DNA from 3 places in the Niveispirillum sp. BGYR6 genome. Region 2 is predicted to be linked to each of the others. Evidence: riboswitches for the same ligand, from Rfam matches in the RefSeq annotation. Region 2 holds a riboswitch; each other region holds the start of a gene.

Evidence for each region. A riboswitch is a leader RNA that binds a small molecule or an ion and turns the genes downstream of it on or off. The one in region 2 is predicted to bind cobalamin.
Region 1: it holds a riboswitch for cobalamin, as region 2 does, so the genes downstream of both, PCJ49_RS07645 (TonB-dependent receptor) here and PCJ49_RS14350 (TonB-dependent receptor) in region 2, are expected to answer to the same signal.
Region 3: it holds a riboswitch for cobalamin, as region 2 does, so the genes downstream of both, PCJ49_RS01305 (HupE/UreJ family protein) here and PCJ49_RS14350 (TonB-dependent receptor) in region 2, are expected to answer to the same signal.

What each region holds. Positions count from the first base shown of each region.
Region 1 is NZ_JANLNL010000002.1:780,930-786,135, reverse strand. It holds gene PCJ49_RS07650 (PepSY domain-containing protein) at 1-325, opposite strand, end outside; gene PCJ49_RS07645 (TonB-dependent receptor) at 325-2,307, opposite strand; cobalamin riboswitch at 2,633-2,888, opposite strand; gene PCJ49_RS07640 (glycosyltransferase family 1 protein) at 2,960-3,988, opposite strand; gene PCJ49_RS07635 (UDP-2,3-diacylglucosamine diphosphatase) at 3,985-4,770, opposite strand; gene PCJ49_RS07630 (YegS/Rv2252/BmrU family lipid kinase) at 5,034-5,206, shown strand, end outside.
Region 2 is NZ_JANLNL010000006.1:74,580-79,785, forward strand. It holds gene PCJ49_RS14335 (YhaN family protein) at 1-457, opposite strand, end outside; gene PCJ49_RS14340 (DNA repair exonuclease) at 457-1,701, opposite strand; gene PCJ49_RS14345 (methyl-accepting chemotaxis protein) at 1,777-3,855, opposite strand; cobalamin riboswitch at 4,062-4,263, shown strand; gene PCJ49_RS14350 (TonB-dependent receptor) at 4,436-5,206, shown strand, end outside.
Region 3 is NZ_JANLNL010000001.1:304,242-309,447, reverse strand. It holds gene PCJ49_RS01310 (ATP-binding cassette domain-containing protein) at 1-305, opposite strand, end outside; gene PCJ49_RS01305 (HupE/UreJ family protein) at 601-1,218, opposite strand; cobalamin riboswitch at 1,254-1,476, opposite strand; cobalamin riboswitch at 1,522-1,767, shown strand; gene PCJ49_RS01300 (DUF1636 domain-containing protein) at 1,884-2,300, shown strand; gene cobW (cobalamin biosynthesis protein CobW) at 2,313-3,347, shown strand; gene cobN (cobaltochelatase subunit CobN) at 3,354-5,206, shown strand, end outside.

The sequences.
Region 1 (5,206 bases), on a different contig from region 2:
CGCCGACGGGTTGCAGGCGCAGCACCGGCCGGTCGCCCAGCATTTCCAGGCGGAAGCCGGCCAATGGGGTTTCCGCCGGCAGGCTGGCGGACAGGTCGGCCAGCGGCTGGCTCAGGTCCAGGGGGGCAAGGCCCAGCCGACGTTCCTCCGCCGTCAGCCGTGGATAATCGACATACATCATGACAAAGCCGGACAGGCACCAGACCAGCATGACCAGGCCCAGGCCCACGCCCAACCAGCGATGGGCCCAGACGGTGGCGCGCAGCACCGCCGCCCGCCAATGGGCGGGCGGCGGGCGACGCTTGTGCACAAGGCTGGCCGGCATCAGAAATGGACGCCGTAATTGACATGCAGGGTGCGCGGCACCCCGCGATAACCATAAAGGAAGCGCCCGCCGGCATCGGCCGCCGCACTGCCCAGCCGGGTGGAGTATTCTTCATCAAACAGGTTTTCCAGCCGTACCCCCAGCCGGTGCCGCCGCTCACTGTCCAGGAACAGATGGGCCCCCAGATCGGTGACGACATGGTTGCCGTAATTACGCCGACCAAAGCCGCTGACTGTCTGCCAGCTATCCCCGGTCCAGCTTACCGCCAGATCGGCACCGAAAAGCCGGTCGACCGGTTGATAGGAGATACCGGCCTTGGCGAAATCCGTCGGGATGCGGTCGCGTTGCTGGTCGGACCCCTGGTTGCGGGAGCGGGTATGGGTATAGCTGGCATCCAGCCGCCAATCCGTATCCGGCTGCCAGCCGACCTGGAACTCCCCGCCGCGCACCTGCACCTTGCGGTCTTCATTGATGTAAATCCCGTCCGGGAAGGCGGGGTTGCTGTAGCTGTCGGTGATCAGGTTATTGATGCGGCGGGCAAAGCCGGTCACCTGCCAGGTGATCCGGCCCGCCGTTTCCAGCGCACCGCCCAGCGACAGGTTAGCGGACAGGCTGCGCTCGGGGGCCAGCTTCGGGTTACCGCGTGCGCAGCAGGGATCAACCGCGAATAATTGTTCAGCACTGGGCAACAGGAAGGAGGTGCCGCCCACCCCCTCCAGATAAAGCGCCTCGCTGAAATCATAGCGGCCGCTGACATTCCACACCGTGCTGTCGGCGGCATCGGTGTGGTTATAGCGGACGCCGGCCGCCAGCTTCAGATCGCTGGAGAGATCATCATTGCTGCGGATTTGCAGGATGCCGGCATGAACCTGTTCGGTTTTGCCAGCGATCAGCAGTACATCATCGCGGCCATGGAAATTCTGGAAATCATAGCCCAGCAGGTAATCCACGCCGCGATGCAGGGCCAGTTTCAGCACCCCGTTCACCCCGTAATCCCGATAGCCCCAATAGGTGCCGGGCGGGTTGATCACCACTGGCGGGCCGCCGGTCAGGCTGTTCTGGATATTGGCGTATTTCGTATCCCAATCATGGAAATAGCCTTTCAGGAAGAACTGGGCGATGCCGGTCGGCGTGTAATCCAGCCGCAGGCTGGCAATCTCCTCGTCCCGGTCATTGTAATTCAGCAAGGTGCGGGCCGGGGTGGCGAAATCCACCTTGGCGTCGGTATGCTGATAGGACAGTTCCAGCGACAGGTCTTCGGCCAGTTCCGTGCCATATTTCAGCCCGGCGGAGCGGACATCAAAGCCGCGGTCGCGCTGGGTGGCGCTGGGCTGCATCACCGTATAGGGGCGATAGCCCTCCGCCTTTTCCTTGGTGGCGTAAAGCACCAGCTTATGCGCATCAATGCGGCCCCGGACATAGCCATCCAGATGATAGGTGCCGCGCGTGTCAAAGCCGATATTGGCCTGCCCGTCCGGCGTGTCGCTGAAGCCGCGCGTCACCACATTGATGGCGCCGGCGGCGGCCTGGGTGCCGAAGAACAGGCTTTGCCCGCCCTTCAGCACCTCGATCCGTTCCACCATGCTGGCCGGCAGCGTGTCGGCCGGCGTGGTGGTGCCGTAAAGCCGGTTATTGATGCGCACCCCATCCACCAGCCACAGCACATCCTGGGTGCGCGACCCCTGCAGCGAGATATCGAGATAGGAGAAGGGGCCGGAATGCGGCATCAGGTAAAGGCCGGGGGTCAGCATCTGCAGGGCCTGGGAAACATCGCGGAAGCCCCCTTCCTTGATCTGCCGTTCGCCGATGATTTCAAGATCACTGCCATAGGCGGCCAGTTCCTGGGGCAGCGTTTCCTCCAGCGAACGGCCGGTGACGATGATTTCCTCGGTCGGCGCCATCTCCACGGTGGCAGCGGCGGGCAGGGTGGTGAGACCGGCCAGGGCCATCAGGGCCAGCCGGGATACCTGGTTATTTGTCATTGGTTCCCCACAATGCATGAGCGCGATCATTCAGTTGCCGTAACATTCGCTCCCGTCCGCGGGAGTTAATTACTGTTCCGAAACTGTTACAGATCGCGTTCCCGGCACTGTTTCGCCGCGCGGGTCCAAGCCCCGACGACAGCCCCGTCTGGCGACACTGCAACAGGGCAGGGGGCATCTCGCCGGCAGGCGAACAGGCGCGCGCCAGCGGTCGGACGCGCCTGTTGCCAGGCACCCGTCGGCACGTTCCGATGCGGCCCCCGCCGCTCGGTCGTCGCTCAAGACGAGAGTGAACCCGTGCCCCGGCCAACCCCTGAGCCAAAGCAGAGAGCGACACAGCGCCGGTCGGTCTCCTGGCTCGCGGGTCATCGCCTGACAGACACCTTCCCAGGCATGGCCCCTTTCAGGGGGTGCCCAGTGGCTGCGGGGTTGCGGCCCCGCCCGTCTGTCACGCTCGCCGCTTACAGTTACAGGGATAGCCGCAGATTTGGGTCAGATGACCCGCACTGTGTTCCCGGTACCGGCGTGTTGATGGTTGGTGGCATGAAAGGTTAAGCGCCACCGGCTTTAGGCATAACCGAATCAAAACGGGCCGGCAACGGCAGATTATGCCGCGCCGGCCCGTGATGGCGTGAGCCAAGGCGGATCGCGATCAAGCCGCCTGATCGGCCAAGCCTTCCGGCGTGAAGGGGCGCAGGTTGGCCAGGAACTGGCGGGCACAGGCCTGCCAGGAGAAGGTCAGCGCATGGTCGCGACACAGCGCGGGATCAATTTCCAGCGCCTTCAGGCAGGCGCGGCGCAGATCCGTATCCAGCACACCGGCCGGATGGCTGCCGATCACATCCAGCGGGCCGGGCACGGGGAAGGCCGCCACCGGCAGGCCGCTGGCCAGCGCCTCCAGCAGCACCAGCCCGAACGTGTCGGTGCGCGAGGGGAAGACGAAGGCATCGGCGGCGGCATAATGCCGGGCCAGCTCCTCACCATGCTTGGCGCCGACAAAGATGACGCCGGGATATTTGGCCTGCAGCTCCGCCCGCTGCGGCCCGTCGCCCACCACCACCTTGGAACCGGGCAGGTCCAGCGACAGGAACGCCTCAATATTCTTTTCCACCGCCACCCGGCCGACCGAGATGAAGACGGGGCGGGGCAGATGGTCGAACAGGCTCTTGTCGCGCGGGCGGAACAGCTCGGTATCCACCCCGCGCGACCATCGGCGAATATTGGTGAAGCCGCGCTGCACCAGATCAGCCTCAATGCTGGCGGTGGCCACCATCACCGAATGGGCTGGCGAATGGAACCGCCGCACAAAGGCATAGGAAAGGCGCAGCGGCACTGGCGCGCGATCCCGCACATATTCCGGGAAACGGGTGTGATAGGCGGTGGTAAAGGGCAGGCCGCGTTTCAGGCAGTAACGCCGGGCGGCGAAGCCCAGCGGCCCTTCGGTGGCGATATGGATGGCGTCGGGCTGGGCCGCCTCAATCATCTGCCGCACCCGCCGGCCGGGGGCCAGGGCGAGGCGGATTTCCGGATATGTCGGCATGGGGATGGTGCGGAACCGGTCGGGGGAGATCACCTCCACCCGATGGCCCAGCCGTTCCAGTTCGGCCCGCGTCGTCGTCAGGGTGCGCACGACGCCGTTGACCTGCGGATGCCAGGCATCCGTGACGATCAACAGCTTCACGCTGCCGCCTTCATCGCCGTGCGGGAGGCGACAATATCCGCCCAGCGCAGGATTTCCAGCCGCCCGTCCATGTGTTCCACCAGTGCGGTACATGATTCGACCCAGTCCCCATCATTCACATAGAGAACACCGTCCATGTCGCGCATTTCGGCATGGTGGATATGGCCGCAGATGACGCCATCCACCTGCCGCCGCCGCGCTTCGTCGGTCAGCGCGGTTTCGTAATCGCCAATGAATTCGACGGCCTTTTTGGTCTTGTGCTTCAGATAGGCTGACAGCGACCAGTAGGGGAAACCCAGCTTGCGGCGAACCTTGTTCACTGCCGTGTTCAGCCACAGCAGGAAGGTGTAGGCACTGTCGCCGACAAAGGCCAACCACTTGGCATAGCGCACCACGGCGTCGAACTGGTCGCCATGGATCACCAGATAGCGCTTGCCGTCGGCGGCCTCGTGGATGGTGTCTTCCAGGATGGTGACGCCGCCGAACTGCAGCCCGACAAATTCCCGGAAAGCCTCATCATGGTTGCCGGGCACCAGGATCACCTGGGTGCCCTTGCGGGCGCGGCGCAGCACCTTCTGCACCACGTCATTATGCGCCTGTGGCCAGTACCAGCTTTTCTTCAGCCGCCAGCCATCGACGATATCGCCGACCAGATAGAGACGATCCGACTCGGTATGTTTCAGGAAATCCAGCAGCATTTCCGCCTGGCACCCGCGGGTGCCCAGGTGAATGTCGGAAAGCCAGATCGTCCGGTAACGCTTGACGTCTTCGTCGCCCAGCATGACTGCCCCCATGGCCGGTCAACCCCAATCCCCCACCCCGATAAACCGTCTCATCCACATATTGTTATTGTCATGGCTTAAGACTATCTATCGACAGCTTGCTGGTTCTATATCGGCACTCCGGGCGATTGACCACCATATGAGCGGTGAAGAACCTCATGTTATTCAAATCTTCTTCGGACAGTCATGATGAATACATGATCCATTCATCCGATCGTCATAATGGGGCGGCTTTGCCTGTTTCTGCGCCAGGACGTCGATTGTTGGTCATCTTCAATCCCACGGCGGGGCGACGGCGGCCGGGCTATCTGGACCGTGCCCTGGCCGCTGCGCGGGGGGCGGGGGCGGGAATCGAGCTGTCGGCGACGACGGCCGCCGGCGATGCGGAGCGCATGGCGGCGGCGGCCGTGCGCTCCGGTGGTTTTGACGTCATTGT
Region 2 (5,206 bases):
CGGCCTGGAACAGGGTGCGGGCCAGATCGCCGCCGGCCGCCAGCATCGCCTCTCCCCCCGCACGCAGCCGGGCATGGTCCAGCCCGAACAGGCGTTCAAACTGCACCCGGTCGATGCCGCCCAGCAACGGGGCCAGCGTACCATCACCCAGGGCTGTGCTGCCATCGGCGGCCAGCAGCGTGTTCTGCCGCCCCTTGCGCCGCTTCACCTCCAGCAGGCTGCCATCCGGCTGGCGCAGCACCGCGCCGATGCGCAAGGCATTGTTGCCATGGCGAAAACCCAGCCGCGTGCGTTCCGGCACGCCGAACAGCAGGTCGCAAATGGCCGACAGGGCGGTGGATTTCCCCGCCTCGTTGGCGCCATGCACAATATGCAGCCGCACATCCGCGCCGGAAAAATCCAGCCGATGGTCGGTGAAATGCCCGTAACGCTCCAGGTCCAGCCGGTCGATCCGCATCACGCTTCCCCCGCCAGCCGGTTCAGCAACAGGGATTCGGCATCCGCCAGCACGGCTTCCAGCATCGCCGCCTCATCCTCTCCCGCCAGCCCGGCCGCCTCCAGCGCGCCGGGGGGCAGCCGGTGGCGCAAGGCCGCCAGATCGTCAGCCAGCAGCCCCCGCGCGGCGGGATCGTCGCGCAGTTCGGCAATCGCGGCGGCCAGTTCGGCCAAGGCATCGCCCGCCGCCGCCGGAACCGCCACCGCGTCAGTCGTTTCGATAACGATCCGTTCGATCCAGATATCCCCGCCGGCCCGACTGGCCGCCAGCTCCACCTCTGCCGCCAATCGTTCCGTATCCGATTTTAACCAGCGATGTAGCCCGGTGCGACCGGTCAGGCACAGGCGCACGGCCAGGGTTCGGCCCTCGGCCTCCGTGCTGGCCGCTGTCAATGCTGCCGCCAGGCGGTCGCCCAGGGCGGCCTCATCGGCGCAATCGCTGGCATCCACCACCAGCTTTGCCCAACGCACCTGATCCAGGGCCAGCGCCTCCACCTTGGCGATGCGGCCTTCCTCCACGCTGACCAGCGTGGCCCCTTTCGGCCCGGTTTCATTGGCGTGGCGGCCCTGCAGATTGCCGGGGAAGATGATCCAGGGGTCTTGCGCCAGCACGGCCCGTTCATGCACATGGCCCAGCGCCCAGTAATCATAGCCCTTGCCCATCAGGTCCGCGATGGAGCAGGGGGCATAGGGTGCGTGCGGCGGCCTTCCTTCCAGGGCCGTATGCAGCACGCCGATATTCAGATACCCCGCCACCGGCGGCGGGTAGGAGAGCGCGATATTCTCCGTCACATGCCGGCTGGGGAAGCTGCGGCCATGCAGGGCCACGCGCAGATCATCCAGCCGGATGGTTTCCGCCTTGCGGGCGGAGAATACCCGCACATTGCCGGGCAGGCTCAACTGCTTGGTCATCAGGCTTTCGGCATCATGGTTGCCGCGCAGGATGATGACGGGGATGTTCGCCCGTTCCAGCCGGGCCATCTGGCCGGCGAAGAACAGGCCGGTCATGAAATCGCGCCAATCGCCATCATACAGATCGCCGGCGATGATCAGAAAGGCCACCGGTTCGGCCAATGCTGCATCCACCAGCCGCACCAGCGCCCGCCTTGTCGCCCCCACCAGCTCATCCGCCCGCGCCCCGGCGCGCCCGGCCAGGCCCAGCAGCGGACTGTCGAGATGGATATCAGCGGCGTGAAGAAAGCGCATCGGACCCAACCGGTGATGGACAAGGGGCCCCCTTGCTTAACGGCAAGCAGGCCCCCGGTCCAGTCCCGCTTGGCGTCACCCCTCCCGAATGCGGCGCAGGAAGCCGTGGGTTTCCCCATCCGCCTGGGTGGCGTGCCCACGCACATCGGTGGCGCTGCTCAACGCCATGGCCGCGGCCTCCGTCACCTGCACCACCCTGTCGGCAATACCCTGGATGGCGCGCGAGGCATCATCGGTGCCGCGTGATGCCTCCGTCACATTGCGCGCAATCTCCTGCGTTGCCGCCGTCTGTTCCTCCACGGCACCGGCAATGGCGGTGGAGGTCTCATTAATCGACCGGATGGTGGCGGCAATGCCCTGGATGGCTTTCACGGCTTCGCCGGAACTGCTGCGGATATTGGCCACCAGTTCGGCGATTTCCTCCGTCGCCTTGGCGGTCTGGGTCGCCAGATTCTTCACCTCTGCCGCCACCACGGCAAAGCCCTTGCCGGCCTCTCCCGCGCGCGCCGCCTCAATGGTAGCATTCAGCGCCAACAGGTTGGTCTGGCTGGCAATTTCCGAAATCAGCCCGACCACGGCACCGATGCGGTCGGCGCTCTGGTTCAGGGCGTCCACCGTCTCGGTGGCGGCACCCGCTTCGTCGGCGGCCCGCGCGGCCACGCCGGCCGACATCTGCACCTGATTGCCGATTTCAGCGATGGAGGCGCGCAGTTCTTCTGCCGCCGCCGCCACCGTCTGCACGTTGGAGGCGGCTTCCATCACGGCGGCGGCCCCCAGCGCGGCACTGTGCTGGGTGGCGTTGCAATCGCTGGACATCAGGTTGGATTGGTCGACCAACTGGCCGGCAGCTTCATTCACCTGTCGCAGCAGGGCGCCCACCTCCCGTTCGAACTGGTCGGCCAGGGCCAGCCGGTCGCTGCGCTGACGTTCAGCCATTTCCTCTTCCCGTCGGGTGGCGGCTTCCCGCAGGCGCTCGGCCTCTGCCAACCCATCCCGGAAACCCCGCAATGCCTTGGCCATCTGGCCGATTTCGTCACCATTGCCCTGGCAGGGGATTTCTGATCCCAGATCACCCTTGGCCATGCGGCCCATGGATTGGGTCAGGTTCAGGATAGGGGTGGCCAGTCCGTGGCCCAGCCAGGCGAAGGCTGCCGCCGCCAATCCCACCAGCACCAGCCCGGTCAACACCATCGGCAGCACATTGTCCCATACCGCCTGGGTCACCACGGCGGTGGGTACCGTCACCAGCACGCTCCACTGTTCGGCGGCACCGGCAAAACGGATGGGCAGGGCCACCGCGATACGGTCCACCCCGTCCAGGGTCAGCCGGGCCGTGGCCGGTCGGCCGTTGCCGGCCGCTTCCGCCAGAAGCGGGGCGAGGCCCGGCGTCTCCACCTTGGCGTTCAGCTTGTCGGCCGCCGGATGCACCACCCAATGGTTGTTATGGGCGATCAGCCGCACATCACCCACGCCCATCGGCCGAAAGCTGGCGAACTGCTTTTGCAAGGCGGTCAGTGCCAGATCGGTGGTGGTGATACCCACCGCCTTGCCCTGGCGCCGGATCGGCACGCTGGCCGTCACCATCAGCACATCCTTGCCTTCCACCGGATAGATATAGGGGGCGGTCAGCAGGGTGCGGTTCTGTTCCAGCGGGTCCAGGTACCATTCCTTGATCCCGGCCTCCAGCGTCATCACCAGCACATCAATGCCCACACCCCCACCGCTCTTGCGGAAGAAATAGGGCACGAAGCGCCCCTTGGCATCGGCGCCCGGTGTGCCCAGCTGGCCGGCATCATTGCCATCCAGCCCGTCGGGCTCAAAGGCGATTGTGACGCCGACAATGCCCGGATTGGCATTCACCATCCCCATGGCCTGGGCCGACAACATCTCCCGCGACGGGCGGGCCGAATCCAGCGCCCCTTCCACGAAGCCATTGATCAAATTGGCATTGTGCAGTGCTTGATTGATGATGTCGGCGGCAATCAGCCCATACTGTTGGCTGTTTTCCTGTACCGTCTCTTCCACCCGGTGTTTGGTGTCCTGGTAGGTCAAATATCCTGTGACACCGATCAGGCTGGCCCCCAGCAACAGGCAGACAGCGATGCCTGAAACGACCAGGCGCGCTTTCAGGGATGACTTGAGCAATGTGAGCATCACCATTTCGTCTCCTGCGCACAAGGTGGGAGAAACGGGGTGTTGGATTGTTCCGCATTGCAATATGTCAGCCGATTGTGACGGTCTTTGCATGGAGAGACCAGCCCCAATGCAACGTGTGCGTTTTATCTTTTGGATAGGATGCGTCGGTCGCCGCCTTGCCATGCGCGGCGGTGCGGTGGCTTGATTGCCAAGCATGACCGGCGTATGACGGCCTTATCGATGGTTCCCCCGTAACAGGGGGTGAAAAGGGAACGCGGGCAAGGGCTGGTCACAGCCTGGAGCCGCGGCTGCCCCCGCAACTGTAAGCGGCGAGCGATGCCCATCATGGCCACTGGGAAACTGGGAAGGCCGGGCGGAAGCGACGACCCGCAAGCCAGGAGACCTGCCATCGGCAATGCGTCGCGCGGCCATTGGGCGGGGTGCCCCGGTGGGACGGTTTTCCGTTTCGCGTTGGCGCTTCGGCGGTCCTGACGGGCCGGCTGGGGCGGTTTTCCGGGGCTTAGGCTCCTGTTCCCCGCTTCGCGCCGGTTCAGGCTCCGCCGGACCCAGGTTTTTGCGAAGCGGAGTGAAACCAGAAATGTCGCGTCCCTCTCTTTCCCTTTTCGGCCCGCTGTTGCTGGCTGGTCTTGCCACCCTGCCGGCGGCGGCTCAATCGGCCCCCACCACGGAGCTGGCGGAACTGGTCGTCAGCGCCAACCGTCTGCCCACAGAGGCTTCCCGCGTCGGCGCTTCTGTCGATGTCATTGACCGGGCGGAGATTGATCGCCGCCAGCAGGTGCAGGCCCTGGACCTGCTGAAGCGGCTGCCCGGCGTCTCCATCTCCCGCAATGGCGGCTTTGGGGCCACCTCCACCGTGCGGCTGCGCGGGTCGGAATCCGGCATGGTGAAGGTGCTGGTGGACGGGGTGGAGGTGAACGATGCTGCCAGCACCGGCAACGAATTCGATTTCAACAGCCTGCTGACCGGCGATATCGAGAAGATCGAGGTGCTGAAAGGCCCGCAGAGCGCGCTTTATGGCAATGACGCCATGGGCGGCGTCATCAATATCATCACCCGCCAGGGCAGTGGTGCCCCCCGCGTCACGGCGCTGGCGGAGGCCGGTTCCTATGGCACCTTCCGCCAGCAGGCAGGGATCAGCGGGGCCAGCAACGGCACTTCCTATGCGCTGAACGCCTCCAACCTGCATACCGATGGCTTCTCGCGCACCTTTATCGGGCCGGAGAAGGATGGCAGCGATGCCCGCGCCGTCAGCGGCAAGCTGGCGGTGCAGGCCAATGAGGTGCTGCGCTTCGATGTCAGCGGCGGCTGGTCCTGGCTGGATAGCGATTACGATCCGTTCGGCGCCGAT
Region 3 (5,206 bases), on a different contig from region 2:
TCGGCGATGGTCACCGCCTCGATCAAATGAAGTTGCTGGAAAACGATGCCGATATGCTGGGCCCGTAACCGATCCAGCCCCGCGGGGCCCAACTGGCGCATATCCTGGCCCAGCAGCTTGAAACTGCCCGCCATCACCGGCAACAGCCCCGCCAGCAGGTTCAGCAGCGTGGTCTTGCCGCTGCCGCTGGGGCCCAGCAGCAGACCATGCTGCCCCTTGGCCAGATGCAGCGCCGGAACAGACAGGATATCCCGCCCGCCAATGGAATGGCGCAGATTGTCAATTTCGATCAGGGCATCGGCCATGGCCACCGCTCTCCCGCCTTGCCGTGGGTAAACTCGCTTCGATTTATACATTATAACATAACAAAACAATGCGACAGAAAAGGCCGGGCGCTATGGGAGCGGCCCGGCCTTGAGTGACATATCCGTTCACCCCTTCCCCGTCATCCCGGCGCAAGCCGGGACCCAGGGGCAACGCGCCCCACCTTTCAGCCGGATCAATCAACAGGCGTTGACGTCGATCTTGTGGCCCTAGGTCCCGGCTTTCGCCGGGATGACGGGGAGGAAGCGCTGACACACAAAATACTGGAACAGTTTTTCAAACCTGCGTCGCCAGCACCGCCAGCCCGACCAGGGCCACCAAACCGCCCGCCAAACGCGGGAACAGGCCGGCGATCCAGGCGCGGTTGCGCAGGGCCAGCGCCGCCCCCACGGCAATGAGGGACTGAATCACCGCGAGACCCAGCAGATATGACGCAATCGGCGTCGCCTCCGCACCATAGATCGACTCGCCATAGGCATAGCCATGGAACAGGCCGGCAAAGGCGAACAAGGCGGCCCAGAATGCGACCGGCAGCTTGCGCCCGCTGGCAATCACACTGCCGGCCGTCAGCACCGACAGCGCCACCAGCAGTTCGGATGCCGGCAGGTTGACACCCGCCACATGCAGCCCCACGCCAATGCAGGAGATCGCAACGAACAGCACCGGCAGCAGCAGCGGCAGGCCGGCGGCGGCCACGGCCAGACCGGCGGCCAGGGTGAAGGCCAGATGGTCCAGCCCGATCACCGGATGGCCCAGGCCGGACAGCAGCCCCTGCATGAAGGTGGCCGGCAGCTTGCCATCCATCATGTGATGGGCATGGGCCGGCAGCGTGGCGATCAGGCTGGCCGCCAGGGCGGCACCGCAGCCAGCGGTGCAGCGGAATTGAAACGACATACTTCCTCCTCTTACGTCCTCCCTCCGAGGACGGTTGCGGCTATGGTTCCAGCGGCAGGTCTCCTGGCTTGCGGCTGATGGCGCGTCAGGTCCGCCTTCCCGGTTTTCAAGCATGAAAACCAGTGGCCTGAATGGACCGAACGCTCGCCGCACACAGTTGCGGGGGCAGCCGCGGCTTGTAACCGGATGGGGTCCGGCCGACCGCGTTCCCTTTTCATGCCGGTATTGAATCCGGCAACCGTTGGAATGCGCCGCCACTATGGGGCCAAGCCGGGATGATTGACAAGCGCCTCTGCCATCCGGTCTATTGCCAATTGCGCCGGTCGTCGGCCGGGCCTGTGCAACCCGGTCGGCGTTAAAAGGGAACACGGACCTGATGTTTTGCCCAATCCGATAAGCGGGACGGGCACATCGGCGACCGTGGCTGCCCCCGCAACTGTGTGTGGCGAGCCTGTTTCATCCAGGCCACTGGTTCTTTACCGGAACCGGGAAGGCGGAACAGGTGATGACCCATGAGCCAGGAGACCTGCCGCGCGTCAGGGACGGTTTCGGGCGGGGTGCCCCGGTGCCGGTCGGCCAGCTTTCTGCCTGCGCCGATGGAGCCGCCTTGATCGCGGTGCTTCCCTGTCCGGCATCCCTGGAAAGAACGGCCGGATACGGGGAAGATGACCGACCAGATGATGATTGCAGCAGATGCCGGGCCGGTTCGGCCCGTGGTGTCCGTCTGCCGTTCCTGCCGGGGGCCTGATGCGCCGCCGGACTTGGCCCCCGACCAACGACCGGGGGCCGTGCTGGCGCGCGGCCTGTGCGACAGCCAGCCCAATGACGTGGCGGTGCAGGTGGTGGATTGCCTGGGCAACTGCAACCGTGGCCCGTCGGCCGCGCTGCAATGTGCCGGGCGCTGGCAATATCTGTTCGGGGAGATTGACCCGGCCAGCGGCCCCGCCGACCTGCTGGCCGCCGCCCGGCTGCTGGCGGAATCGCAGGATGGGTTGCTGCCCTGGCGCACCCGTCCGCCCGCCCTGAAAAAGGGGCTGATCGCCCGCCTGCCCGCCTTCCCCGCCCCCATCGCTGCCGGTTGAAAGTCCAAAACCATGAGCAATCTCAACAAGGTGCCCTGCACCATCATCACCGGCTTTCTGGGTGCCGGCAAAACCACCCTGGTGCGCCACCTGCTGGGCAATGCCGGCGGGCGGCGGCTGGCGGTGATCGTCAATGAATTCGGCGATGTCGGCGTGGATGGTGCGCTGTTGAAGGGCTGTGGGGATGAGACCTGCCCGGATGAAAATATCGTCGAACTGGCCAATGGCTGCCTGTGCTGCACCGTGGCCGATGATTTTGCGCCCACGCTGGATGTGCTGCTGTCCCGCCAGCCGGCGGTCGAGCATATCCTGATTGAAACCAGCGGTCTGGCCCTGCCCAAACCGCTGGTGCAGGCCTTCAACTGGCCGGCGATCAAGGGCAGGGTGACGGTGGATGCCGTGGTGGCCGTGGTGGATGGTGCTGCCCTGGCCGATGGTCAGGTGGCCGGCGATCTGGCCGCCCTGGAAAGCCAGCGCGCCGCCGACCCGGCGCTGGACCATGACAACCCGCTGGAAGAGGTGTTTGGCGACCAGATTGCCTGTGCCGATCTGGTGGTGCTGACCAAGGATGATTTGCTGGACGCGGCGGGCCAGGCCCGCGCCCGTGCCGCCGTGGAACGCGCCCTGCCGCGCGGTGTCGGCATCATCCCTGCCGTGGAAGGAAGGGTTTCGCCTGACCTGCTGCTGGGCCTGGGGCTGGCGACGGAGCAGGATATCGAAAACCGCCGCACCCATCATGACGCGGAAGAAGACCATGATCATGATGATTTCGACAGCGTGGTCGTGCCCGTGCCGCCGCTGGCCGATGCCGCCGCTCTGACCGCCCGGATTGAGGCGCTGGCCCGTGACCATGGCATTCTGCGGGTGAAGGGCCATGTCGCCGTGGCCGGCAAGCCGATGCGGCTGGCCGTGCAGGCGGTGGGGGGCCGGGTGAACCAATATTATGACCGGCTGTGGGAGAAGTTTGAGGAACGGCAGGGCAAACTGGTCGCCATCGGGCTGCACGGGTTTGACCGCGCTGCCGTGGCCGCCCTTCTGGCCGGCTGATCCACCATGCATCTTCTGGCCACCAGCAGCGCCCTTCTGGATGAGCAATCGGCAGCCGTCGATATTGCCCAGCCGGTGGCCGACGTGCTGGTGGCCAGTTTTTCCGACAGCGACCTGCAATCACTGGGGGCGGCCCATGCCGCCGCTAGTGTGGGCTGGGGCCTGGGGCTGGTCAATCTGCGCGTGCTGGCGCACCCGATGTCAGTGGATTTGTGGCTGGACCGCACGGCCCGCCATGCCAAACTGATCGTGGTGCGGGTGCTGGGCGGGCTGGACTGGTGGCGCTATGGTGCTGAAAGTCTGGCCCAGCGCTGCCAGCGCCATGGCATCCAACTGGCCCTGCTGCCGGGGGAGGATCGGGACGATCCACGGCTGGCGGACCTGTCCACCCTGCCCGGCCCCGCTTTGTCCCGCCTGCTGGCCCTGTTCCGCGCCGGTGGCATGGCCAATGCCGACGGGTTGGTGCGGGGGATGGGCAGCCTGCTGGATGGCGGGAAGGATATTCCCGCTGCCGTGGCCGCCCCGCTGGTTGCCCCCTATGCCATGGCCGGCGACGGGTCGGCGGGGCGGGTGGTGGTATTGCTCTACCGCTCCCAGGTGCTGGCTGGGGATACCGCCCCGGCGGATATGCTGATCGAAAGGCTGGCGGGGGCGGGGGTGGCGGTCCATGCCTTCCACCTGCCAGGGCTGAAGGTGCCGGGGGTGGCCGACGCCCTGGCCGCCCACAACATTGGCCCGGTCGATCTGGTATTGACGCTGACGGCGTTTGGCGGTGGCGGCGACCTGCCCTTTGGCGATGCGCCCTTGTTACATCTGGTCAATGCCACCACCCTGCGTGATGCCTGGGCGGCATCGGATCGGGGCCTGGGCGCATCGGACCTTGCCATGCATGTGGTGCTGCCGGAAATTGATGGCCGGGTGCTAAGCGGGGCGATTGCCTTCAAACAGGCCGATGATGCCACCGCCGTGGCGCTCTCCCGCCCGGAACCGGCCTTGCTGGATCAGGTGGTGGAACGGGTGCTGGCCCGGCTGCGCCTGCGCCACACCCCGGCAGTTCAGCGCCGTCTGGTGATCCTGTTGCCCGATTATCCGGGGGCGGCGGGGCGGGAGGCTTATGCCGTGGGGCTGGATGTGCCGGCCAGCCTGCGCGCCATCATCAACCTGTTGCACGGCGCCGGCTGGCAGGCCGGGCCGCTGCCGGCAACGGACCGCGCCCTGTTGGATGGCATCATCCAGGGGGATGCCGCCGCCCACCTGCCCCTGTCCGCCTATCAGGCATGGCTGGATGCACACCCGGACGCCGCCCGCCGGATGCTGGAAGCCTGGGGGCCGCCGCAGGATGACCCGATATTCCGCGATGGGGCCTTCCATTTCCGCGCCCTGGCCTGCGGCCCGCACTGGCTGGCCCTGCCGCCCGAACGCGGGCGGTTTGATCAGCGCCGGGCCGATTACCATGATGTCAGCCTGCCGCCACGCCATGGGCTGATGGCCTTTTGCCACTGGATGCAGGCACAGGCACCCCACGCCCTGCTGCATCTGGGGGCGCATGGCACGCTGGAATGGCTGCCCGGCAAGGCCGTGGCGCTGACGCCGGATTGTTTCCCGGAACTGGCCATATCCGCCCTGCCGGTGATCTATCCCTTCATTCTGACCAATCCCGGTGAAGCGGCGCAGGCCAAACGCCGTCTGGCCGCCATCACCCCCGGCCACCTGCCCCCGCCGCTGGCGGAAGGCTCGCTGACCGGCCCGATGGCAGAGCTGGAACGGCTGGTGGAGGAATATGCCCAGGCCGATGGGGTGGACCCGCGCCGGCGCGACCGGCTGGGCAGCCTGATCCTGGATGAAGCCCGCGCCCAGGG